2 regions of the Acetobacterium sp. UBA5834 genome follow, and region 2 is predicted to be linked to the other one. Evidence: riboswitches for the same ligand, from Rfam matches in the RefSeq annotation. Region 2 holds a riboswitch; the other holds the start of a gene.

Region 1 (6,007 bases), on a different contig from region 2:
TTGATCTGCTTCGGCTTGACATAGTTTATTATTAATTGTTACTGTAATCATTACTAACCTCCTTAATTCAATTGTTATTATTTTTTGATCGCTTCAAACGGGCATTTTTCGAAACAGACACCACACTTGACACACACAGTCGGGTCAATGACAAAGGGGATTTTTTCTTTTTTGTTACCGCTAATGGCATTAACTGGACAGTTTTTCGCACAAAGTCCACAGCTCTTACAGTTTTCTTCGATAATTTCATAAGCCAATAACGCTTTACAGGAGCCAGCCGGACATTTTTTATCGCGGATATGGGCTTCATACTCATCCCGGAAATAATGCAGGGTACTTAAAACCGGGTTAGGAGCAGTTTGCCCCAGGGCGCACAAAGAAGATGCTTTGATATCCCGGGCCAGAGTTTCCAGTTCGTCAATATCACTCATGACACCTTTACCCTTGGTAATCTTTTCCAGAATATCTTTCATGCGTCGGGTTCCTAAGCGGCAGGGGGTACATTTTCCGCAGGATTCATCAACAGTAAATTCCAGGAAGAATTTGGCGATATCAACCATACAGGTGTCTTCATCCATAACAATCAGCCCACCGGAGCCCATCATCGCACCCAATTCGATTAACGATTCATAATCGATGGGGGTATCAATATGGCTGGCCGGAATACATCCACCAGAAGGTCCACCAGTTTGTGCGGCTTTAAATTGCTTGCCGCCAGGGATACCACCGCCGATTTCATAAACAACTTCCCGCAGGGTCGTGCCCATGGGGATTTCCACTAAACCAGTGTTATTGATTTTGCCACCAACGGCAAATACCTTGGTACCCTTGCTTCTTTCAGTACCCATGCTGGCAAACCAGTCGGCACCTTTTAATAAGATAACCGGAATATTGGCAAATGTTTCAACATTGTTCAGGATGGTCGGCTTTTGCCACAGTCCTTTAACCGCTGGGAATGGCGGTCGAACCCGTGGCTCGCCACGTTTGCCTTCAATGGAAGTCATCAGGGCGGTTTCTTCGCCACAGACGAATGCGCCAGCACCCAAGCGGATTTCCAGATCAAATTTAAAACCGGTATCTAAAATATTATCGCCTAATAAGCCATATTCGCGGGCCTGATCAATGGCAATTTGCAGACGATGAACCGCAATCGGATATTCGGCCCGGACATAAACAAAACCGTGAGTGGCACCGATGGCGTAGCCAGCAATGGTCATCGCTTCAATAACTGAGTGGGGATCGCCCTCTAAAACACTTCGATCCATAAAAGCCCCGGGATCGCCTTCATCGGCGTTACAGCAGACGTATTTTTCATCGTTAATCTGCTGGGCTGCAAAATCCCATTTAGTACCGGTGGGGAATCCGCCGCCGCCGCGGCCTCGCAGACCAGAATCTTTGATGGTCTGGATAACCTCGCCAGGAGACATTTCAGTCAGGGCTTTGGTCAACGCCTTATAACCATCAAAGGCAATGTATTCATCAATTTCTTCAGGATTAATCCGGCCGCAATTTCTCAGGGCAACCCGTAATTGTTTTTTGAAGAAACTGGATTTTTCAATATCTTGTTCGTCTTCCTGAACCTGGCTGCTGGCTTCCAGCAAGCGGGTCACCAGACGGCCTTTTAAAAGATGTTCTTCGACGATTTCAGGGACATCTTTCACATCCACCCGGCAGTACATCGTACCTTCCGGGTAAATAACCATAATTGGGCCTTCTTCACACAGCCCAAAGCAGCCGGTTTGAACAACCTTCACTTCAGCATCAAGTTGATTTTTAACCAGCTTTTCATTTAATTCAGTCATTATTGCTTCAGAATTTGAAGAGGTACAACCTGTACCACCACAAACTAAAACATGGGAACGAAACAATTGCATGTAGTTTTCCTCCTCGTAAAATTTATATTATTGATTTTCTTTTAGGGTGTATTCCGAGCAAACCTTGCCATTGGCCAGATGCTCCAAAACAACTTTGGCAACCTTTTCTGGTGTCATATTTACGTAGGTAACCTTATGACCTTCTTTATCGATGATATCAACGATCGGTTCTAAACTGCAAACACCGATACAACCGGTAGCAGTGACGGTCACATTATGAATATCTCGCTTTTGGGTTTCGGTTAGAAAAGCTTGCATGACTGGACGCGCGCCAGCGGCAATCCCACAGGTCGCCATACCCACAACCACTCGGATCGAATCGTTGTCAGTACGCATGCCCACTTCTTTTAACGTTTTTTCTCTGATGGCCTCTAGTTCGGCAATGGTTTTCATAGGACACTTCCTCCTTCAGTTTTACAGCCTTCAATAATTTCGGGAATATCGTCTTTAGTCAGACGACCAAAAACTTTTCCATTAATGGTCAAAACTGGCGCCAAGCCACAGGCACCCAAACAGCGACAGTCTTCAAGGGTAAATTCACCATCCTCGGTTGTTTCACCGACCCCAATTGCCAGAGTTTCTTTTAACTTGTCCAAAATCGGGCCAGAGCCTTTGACGTAACAGGCTGTTCCCATACAGATGGAAATCTTGTGCTTGCCCTTTGGATTCAAAGAAAAGAATGAGTAAAATGAAATTACCCCAAACACCTCTGAAATAGGGACATTCATTTCTTTGGCAATGGTTTCCTGGGCTTCTACTGGTAAATAGCCATATAGTTCCTGGACCTCATGTAAGATCGGGATTAGTGCTCCCTTTGAATTCTTGTGCTTGGCAACGATGTCGGTAACTAAATGAGTTCGTTCATCTTTTTCCATGCAACCACGTGCATTTGCGTTCATAAAACCGCCTCCTTAAAGTTTTTTGTTTAATGAATTATAAAAATTCAAAAAAATAAACTCTAATCTGTGGAGATTAGAGTTTAAAACTAATGTAAAGGATTGCATGCCGGGCAATCCAAATAAAACAGCAAAATACAAATATTAGGAGTTACAGAATACAAATATTTTGCCCTTTTATTTTATAGTTTCTCCTTTCCACAATGGGAGGCATTACCGTTTCCAGTAATACCCTACGGATCAATGGTTCATAGATCGCAAAACAACGCAAACCCTTAGACTCCATTGATTTGGAGTAAATTCAATATTTGGTCACATTATACATGGGTACATATTCTTTGTCTAGCAAAGAATAACACGGAAAATATCGTAAAAATATAATATGTACGAAAATAAGAAAATAATACGAGGACTTTTTTGCGTCAGAAAGATTTTAGAATTGCTCAAAAAATGGTCGTAAATATGGGTTTTTAAATAAAAATATGCCAAAATAAGATTGAGTACGATCATTTTTGGAGATTGGTGATTTTCGTGATCAGCTAGAATCTCAAATCGGCGAGGCGCTTACAAGAGCTATAGACACGAAAACAGAAAAGCTTTAAAATCGATATTAATGAAATAAAGTGCAATGAGTTATTTTACTCGTTTTTTTTCCTAATTTTAGAATTCCAGAATTTAGAGGAAAATTTTTCCAGATTTCGAAGAACTGCAAATGATAATTTAATTTTTTTACACGGACTAATAAAATTTTTTAAACTTCCCATTTTTGAATCCCAAATTCTTCAAAGTGGAGGATGACGAACGGACACAAAACAAGATGGTCGAAAATTAAATTAAATAGTCGGAATAGATTTCACCTGAGAAAAGAGAGCGACACCCATAATTATTAAAGGTTGAAATAGTATTTTAAAGCCATTTGTCGGATAATGATCAGGAAATAAAAAGCTGTTTGTTACATAACAAACAATATTTTGGCGAAAAATATCGTTATCGATGAATTTAAGTAATCCAAATAATTCCTTGTTAAACATTTGACAAAAAAAGTGCTTTAATTTTAATTGCAAATTCATGCTACATTCGATATAGTTATTTATAGTTACGTTTTATATTGTATTACTTTGAATGAAATGTTATTGTCATTTTGTTGCTGTGAGATTGTTAATTTTAAGCCAAAGTACAAAAAAATCCTGATGGGGTAAAATTTCAATGGTTTTGGGGTGACGGCGATGTTATTTCTGATAAAAAATTTGACAGTTACGGACATCGAGTTTATAATTCAAAAGTTAAAAAGGCGAACGATAACATCGTTAAATAAATAATTAACAATATTTAAATTTTGATATTTTGTTAAGTTTCTTTTGTCTGACAATTAACAAACAAATTATTGTTGGAGATAAAAAAATTCTCGATAGGTAATCATAATTATGAATGATGGTGTAAAATTTAGTAATCACTGCCTCCAATAAATGCGGAAAGTTTCAACAAATACCCTGATATTATGTCGCTTTTTAAGCAATATAACTTAAGAAACTTTAAGTAAAGTCGAAAAATACATAAAAATTCGGGTATTTTTGAATGAAATCACACGTACTGGGAATAAGATTTCCCTGAATAATCGTAAAAATCAAATTGTTAAATATCGTGTTTATTCAGATTAGAAAGATTCAGAGAATAATTTTAAATGCATTTAACAATATGGAGTAATGCCGTTCAAAAAAATTTTTTGGAAAAAAGCGGTGTTTCATTAGCAGAATTCAATTCTAAAGAAAGCTGATAGGGATGCAATTATAACGGAACAATGGTATGATTTATTTAGAATGATCGGATAATCAAAGCGAATGACTTTCTCGACTCAGTCGAGAGGATGGGAGTATGTGTGAACTGGGATTGTTTAATTGTCGATGATGAAGTGGAGCTGGCGAAAGCAACCTGTGAATATTTTGAAATGTTTGGCCTGACCTGCGCCGTTGTGACCAATTTTGAGGAGTGCGTCTTGTTCATGGAAAACAATCAGGTTAAACTGATTTTGCTGGATATTAATCTGGGAAATGACAGCGGCTTTGAATTGTGCAAAGCACTCCGGAAAAATACTGATGTGCCGATTCTCTTTATTAGTGCCCGACAGAGTGATGATGACGTCCTGATTGCCCTGAATATCGGTGGTGATGATTACATTAAGAAACCCTATTCGCTCAGCGTCTTGCTGGCCAAGGTGAAGGTCATCATCAAACGTTATGATGAGGCGGTACTAAAAACGGGGAGCAGTGATGAGGTCAGCACGCAATTAGACGGGCCGGATCGTTGCGGCAACCTGAGAATTGATAAAGATGCCATGAAGGTTTATCGCAATGAAAAAGATGTGGGTTTCAAAACCAAAGAATTCAAGCTGTTTTTATACCTTTATGAAAATAAAAACCGGGTGATCGCCAAAGATGAGTTGTTTGCCAAAATTTGGGGGGATGCATTTTTCAGTGACGGTACCCTGAATGTCCATATCCGCAAAATTCGCGAGAAAATTGAAGAAAATCCCAACCAGCCGCAGTTGATTAAAACTATCTGGGGGATCGGATATATGTTCGAGACTCAGGAAAACCAATAGCACTGGTTGCGCTTTTTACATAAAAGAGAATGTTCAGTCGAGGAAATGTATGAAAATAAGAAATATGGTGATTCTGTTTACGGTGATAATAGTTGGCGCTTATCTAGTCGCAATCACCACCATCAATACCAGCCAGATCAATCAAGTGGATATTACCGAGATTAACCAGGTCACTAAAACCATTGAGCAGGACTGGAACGCTGGCGATACAAAAAAATCCGGTACGAAGGGGGAACTGGCCTACCAGATCGCCCTGGTGACGGAAGAAACCTATCAGGCTGTCTTATTTGACGCTATTAAGAATCATCAGACGATCATCGATTTGACCAAAACTGCAGCAGATGGCCAGCAAGAAATGCTGGGAAAGATCATCTTTTTGACTGACGGCAGTGAAGAAGCAACCATGAAAAAAAATCTGACGATCCTGATTACCCTTACCTTTGGGCTGGTGCTGCTGATGGTTTATTTGCTTTTGGGGAAGGTACATACGTCAATTCTTAAGCCCTTTGGGGTAATGAAAGCGTTTGCTAAAAAAATTGCCGACGGCGATCTGGAGTTCCGGCTGCCGATGGACCGGGGCAATTACTTTGGCGCTTTCACTGAAAGTTTTGATCTGATGCGGGAAGAGCTGAGAAAGG
Region 2 (6,007 bases):
TGATCTGTCCTCTTCTGGCTGCCATTGGCTCGTTGATCATTTTCTCCGGAGGCATTCAGAATCCGTTGTTTGGCCTTTATTTTGCCATTTGCGCCATTGTTTTTGGGGCTGGATACAGCTATTACCATTTTGCCGTCTTAAAAAAACAACTAAAAAAATAATGTTTTTTTGATTATTTGTGTTAATTAAAAAAATTTGGGTAAATAAAGAATATAGCTTTTCTCCTCAAAGCATATTATATTAGAAGCGGAACACCCTCACCGGGGTGTTCCGCTTCTCTTTTTGATAAAATTTCGATTTTTTTATGCTGCCATGATTTGTCCTGATCAAACGTAGATGATATTCACTTCTTTATTGATGCTCCGCAGCATATCTATCAGTTTTTGGGTCACCCGCCATTTTGTCGTCAGTTCCTCCGGAAAATCCGGGTTCTGATGGGCCGGATTAATCGAATTCCCCATGATTAAATCAATGGTGGTACATTCGTTCATTAAAATATTTGCCAGCATCGATGCGCCGTTTTTTTCCTGAAATATTTCCCGACCACAACGATTATTCATATAATCTTCACAGATCCGCAAGGTTTCCTGAAGGGTCAATACCCCCTCTGTTACCAGATCGATCCCTTTAATGGTAGCGATCGGCGGCACCCGATCCGACATGGTCGAAAAATCAACCTTGACCTCTTCGCCGAATTCCCGGGCCACAATATTGGCAGCGGTTCCGCCACAGACAATCTTCTTGCCCCGGGCCCGCTCCAGCAGCCGTTTAATCTCGGCATCCTTCTCCTGATCCAGCGGTGGCCCCGAAAAAATGGTGATATATTTTCGTTCTTCCACCTTAATAACGGCCACCGTGGTATCATCTCCCGGTTCTTCGCCATAAAGGTTGTAGCAAGTATCCACCAGTGCCATCGAAATGTCCTTGGCCTTTTTGTTTTCATAGGAGCGTGCCAGAACGTAATCCGCCGCTTCTTCCCATTGCCAACCAAAGTTTAACAAATGGCCAATCCCGGCATGAATCACACCATCACTGAAAAAGGCCATAATATCGCCTTTTTCGATTTCCATTGAGGTTTCATAAACCGATTTTCCCTGGAATTCAATTTCTTTTCGTTCCAGTTCGATAATCTCCCCATCCCGGATAAACACCAGTGGCGGGTTATCAAATTCCAGAATATAAGCCATCCGGTTTCTAAATACCTGCACAATCGTAAAGGTCGAGTAAGCCATATGGCGAACGCTGCATTTGGGTAGGGTTGCTTCCAGGGTTTCGAGCACATCCATAATCCCCATTTTTTCTTCCAGCATGGTGGCCGCAATGGTAGAGGTCAGGGTTGCCAGAATATTGGCTTTGACGCCGCTGCCCATGCCATCAGCCAGCACCACTATGACACTTTCATCATTGATCCGAACTTCCACATTATCGCCGCAAAGCTCTTCATGAACCTTGTTGACACTATCGCTGGCAATATCCATAAATAACGCCATTAAACTTCAACCTCCCGACTGGTTACCACTTTCTGGAGCTTGGTCAGGGTCACCTTGGTTTCAGCCGTGGTTTCACCCAGTAAGCCAGCAATTTCGTGGGCAACCCGCATTTGTTTGTCGATAACCCGTTGGGCCATTTTCAGGGTTTCTTCCTGAATTTTTTGCATGTCCTGCTCCTGCTTTTCCTGGCGGGTGATGTCAATAAATATTCCCATATACAGCTCCTGCTCGGGAATATAGGTCAAGATTTCCATAAAGGTGCGGTTTTCTCTTTCGTAGTGACCTTTGCCGGTATAGGTATTGCCCCGGTCATGATTGAGTTTTCTAAAGGGATTGTAATCCAGAGCGTCGACAAAATTGTAACGCATCACATCTTCCTTTTTCATATTAAAGAGGCGTTCCGCCGCAGCATTGAACTCGATAATCCGAAATTTTTTATCCAGCACCGCAATGGCGTTGGGGGTGGTGGTGATAATCAAATTCGAAATGGCTTCGGTCTTACTGGTGATCAGTGGCAGACACATATCCAATTCCGCCATATTCCAATAAACCGCCCGGGCCTTATCCCGACAGGTTTCATAACCACAGGTTCCGCAATTCAGTTCGTCCCGTTCCGTAAATTTGGACATCTGGTTGAGGATTTTTTCCAGCTCTTCGGTCGGTACCTCGCCCAGATGATGAACGGGCCGTTTATGAAATGAACGCCTGGTATCAACCGCTGGAATATCGGTGGAGGGTTCCTTTTTACTGTTTAAATCAATATAGGTCTGCAGCATCTCCACCTTTTCATATTTAGACAGCGGACTGTGAATATTACCCGGGCCATTGACACAGCCCTCCTCACAGGCGTTCATTTCGATCCAGTATTTTTTATCCAGCTGGTGAATCTCATCGAGAAACTCCATACAGTCCTTGACTCCATCAATACGCAAAATTTTCCGGCTGCCATCAAGGTTTTCGACACTGTTTTTAGCCAATCCGCCAGTAATCGGATAAAGCCGTCCGGTGTTGGTACCAATGGCATTAAATTCTTCCATCGGCATTTTATTGGGGATGATGTTTTCTTTTTTAATCCAGCTGTCAATTTCATCAAAGGTTAAAACCCCATCAATGATGCCCCGGACATCCTTGTCGTGTACCTCCATTTTCTTAGCCAGGCAGGAGCCAGCATAGACAATTTTGGCATTGGGGTATTTTTCACGAAGAATCTTGCCATGGGCAATCATCGGCGAGACTTGACGACTCAGCGATGAGAGATACTGAGGATAGTAAATCTCAATAAGGTTTTTGATCGCCGCACAGGATGACGAAATAATAAATTTCTTATCACTGCGATACTCATCGGCATAGGCTTTAGCCACCACCTCAGCGCCAATCGAGGTCTCCTCGATAATCGTGAAGCCCAGCTCCCGAAGAATTCCCAGATACTGGCGGGGATGATCCAGATAATAAGCCGTCGGAAATACCGCCGACAGACTTAGTACCACCTGCTCGGTTTTTAGCCATTGCTTGATGGTATCGACATCACTATGAATTTCCTTGGCGTTATGGGGACAGGTAGCAATACAGACCCCACAGCCAATACACATCGACTGAATAATCTGGGCATGTTTGTCCTTAAGCTTGATGGCTTTTACCGGGCACTTGCGAATACATTTATAACAATTACGGCATTTATTTTTTGAAAAATTGATAATACTCAATTATTTTCCCCCCATAATTTTCTCGAAGACTTCTTCCACATTGTCAACAGACACAGCATAGATGATCTCATCACATTCCACAGCCACACCCTCGGTGCATTTTCCCATACAAAACGATCCCACCAGTTCAACCTCATCCCCCAGCCCCCGCTGATCAATGATCTGGTTCATCGCTTTCACCACCTTATACGATCCATTTACATGACAGGCACTGCCAACACATACTCTTATTGTCTTCATCACATTTTCCTTTATCAAAATTTCTAGCTCAATCTGATTGATTCATGGTATCATCAGATTTTTTGTCTGTCAACGGCTGGGCAAAAATGTCATGGTAAAAGACATTTTACAAAATGAGATCAAAATAAGGATAAAAAAACGTACAGTTTTTGATCAATTTTTCGCTACACGCAGCACTTTTGTGCGCTTTTTTTAAGGGTCATTCCCGTTGCTGTGAATAAATGATCGGTTCCTGGGTATTTACTAACGCAAAGACACAATTCCACTGCAGGCTTGACTCAAACTATCTGATTTGATATAATAAAATCAATTAAATACGGTTTCATAGTGAAAACAAACAATCCGAATTGATGAACCTACGGTTTTCTATGGTTTATCAATCGTTAGAGTCTCGTTAGAAATGACGATGCTTTCCAGTGTGTAGAGGATGGTTAACGCAGAATTTTCGATTGTTTTTTGAGCAATCGATTATTTTTTTTGGATTCACTTCTCTTTATTGTCGTCTTTAGAGTATCTGCTCTTTTGATAAAATATTTTAGGAGGAAAAAAATGAAAAAGAAATTGTCACTATTGGTTATTGTTTTGTTTGTTTGCACCATTGCCCTCAGTACGCTGGGCTGTACTCCGGCAAAAAAAGACTTAGAGCCCGGCTCCAATGGAGAAATCATTCTGGCCACCACCACCAGCACCCAGGACAGCGGTTTGCTGGAAGAAATTCTGCCCGATTTTGAGGCCCAAACCGGAATTGCCGTCAAGGTTGTCGCCGTGGGCACCGGTAAAGCCATGGAAATGGGGAAAGCTGGTGAGGCTGATGTCCTTTTAGTACATGCCATCACCCAGGAGGAACAATTTATCAAAGACGGTTATGGGGTTGAACGTTTTGCCGTTATGCATAATGACTTTGTGGTGCTGGGACCAAAAGAAGACCCGGCCAAGGTCAAAACGACAGCTGCTGATAATGCAGTTAAAGCCTTTACCGCCATTGCCGCCGTGCCCGCAACCTTTGTCTCCCGGGATGATAAATCCGGCACCAATACCAAAGAACTGGAAATCTGGAAAGCTGCCAATATTACTCCAGCTGGTGACTGGTACATAAAAACCGGCACCGGGATGGGCGAAACCCTGACCGTCACCAATGAAAAACTGGGCTACACTCTGGCAGACCGGGCCACTTACGCCAACATGAAAGACACCATGGCTAATCTGGAAATCGTCTGCGAAGGTGATGAAATGCTTAATAACCCATATGGGGTTATTGCCGTCTCGCCAAGTATTAATGACCAGATCAATGCCGAAGGTGCCCAGGCGTTTGTGGATTGGATCGTATCTCCTGAAACTCAGGAACTGATCGCATCCTATAAAGTCAATGGCGATCAACTATTTGTTCCGGACGCTGTTAAAAAATAACAATCAATTGAGATCCTGGGAGATGTCATCTTCCAGGATCTCATTATGGAGAAATCAATGGACTACATACTCAATGGTTTTGTTGAAGCCTTTCGGCTGATTTTTTCCTTTGACCCTGAAATCATTCAAATTGTTCTCTTATCGCTTTTCGTCTCTTTTTCATCGACCCTTTACGGAACCTTGATTGGGGTGCCCCTTGGCATCATTCTGGGAATCAATAATTTTCGAGGCAAAAAAGTGGTATCCCGGTTGCTGTATACCTTTATGTCGTTTCCACCGGTTATCATCGGTTTGTTTACCGCCCTCTTTTTGGCCCGTTCGGGACCCTTCGGCCAGTTTCAGCTGATGTACACCCCTACCGCCATGATCATTGCCCAAACCATTCTGGTGACGCCGGTTATTATGGGCATCGTCTTTAACCATGCCAGCACCAGCGGCTACGAGGTGGTGCAAACCGGTAAAACATTGGGAGCCCAGGGACTTAATATCCTGATATTGCTGGTTCTGGAGCTAAAAGGGGTCATTATGATTGCCCTGGTAACCGGTTTTGGTCGGGCCATTTCGGAAGTTGGTGCCGTTATGATTGTTGGCGGCAATATCCGGGGCTTCACCCGGGTGATGACCACCTTTATCGCCATGAATAACAACATGGGCCAATACAGTGTTTCCATTGCCATGGGTCTGATTCTGATGACCATCTCGTTTATCACCAATTCTGTTTTATATCACTTTATCATGGGAGATCAGAATGAATATCAAGACTAGCCATATTGTTAAGACCTATAAACAAAAAAAAGTGCTTCATCTGGATGGCCAATATGGTGAGCTGTTTTTTGAGTCCGGCCAAATTCATGGTATTATTGGCCCCAACGGTTCCGGAAAAACGACCCTGATGAAAATAATGGCTGGCCTGATCACCCCCTCCTCTGGTACGGTGCGCTATAATGATCATCCCTTATGTCAGGATATTTTTTCCCAAATGACCTACTCCACCCATACCCCTACGCTTTTTTCGCGATCCGTCTATGAAAATATTGCCTACCCGTTAAAAATCCGCAACTATGAAAAAGACCGGCTCCATCAGACCGTGTCGCAATTGCTGGAAGAATTTGATATCAGTGAAATCAAAAATCAGAATGCCCGCCGCCTTTCCGGTGGCGAATCCCA

The links. A riboswitch is a leader RNA that binds a small molecule or an ion and turns the genes downstream of it on or off. The one in region 2 is predicted to bind molybdenum cofactor.
Region 1: another riboswitch for molybdenum cofactor. It lies ahead of B3F51_RS02595 (complex I 24 kDa subunit family protein); the one in region 2 lies ahead of B3F51_RS12225 (substrate-binding domain-containing protein).

What each region holds. Positions count from the first base shown of each region.
Region 1 covers NZ_DJGY01000012.1:14,723-20,729, forward strand. Annotated here, with positions in the region: gene fdhF (formate dehydrogenase subunit alpha) at 1-51, opposite strand, end outside; partial or broken gene nuoF (NADH-quinone oxidoreductase subunit NuoF) at 78-1,886, opposite strand; gene B3F51_RS02590 ((2Fe-2S) ferredoxin domain-containing protein) at 1,902-2,267, opposite strand; gene B3F51_RS02595 (complex I 24 kDa subunit family protein) at 2,264-2,773, opposite strand; molybdenum cofactor riboswitch at 2,946-3,078, opposite strand; gene B3F51_RS02600 (response regulator transcription factor) at 4,647-5,369, shown strand; gene B3F51_RS02605 (HAMP domain-containing sensor histidine kinase) at 5,419-6,007, shown strand, end outside.
Region 2 covers NZ_DJGY01000060.1:139,829-145,835, forward strand. Annotated here, with positions in the region: gene B3F51_RS12205 (APC family permease) at 1-161, shown strand, start outside; gene B3F51_RS12210 (SpoIIE family protein phosphatase) at 327-1,490, opposite strand; gene B3F51_RS12215 ([Fe-Fe] hydrogenase large subunit C-terminal domain-containing protein) at 1,490-3,193, opposite strand; gene B3F51_RS12220 ((2Fe-2S) ferredoxin domain-containing protein) at 3,194-3,433, opposite strand; molybdenum cofactor riboswitch at 3,762-3,878, shown strand; gene B3F51_RS12225 (substrate-binding domain-containing protein) at 3,983-4,840, shown strand; gene B3F51_RS12230 (ABC transporter permease) at 4,898-5,605, shown strand; gene B3F51_RS12235 (ABC transporter ATP-binding protein) at 5,589-6,007, shown strand, end outside.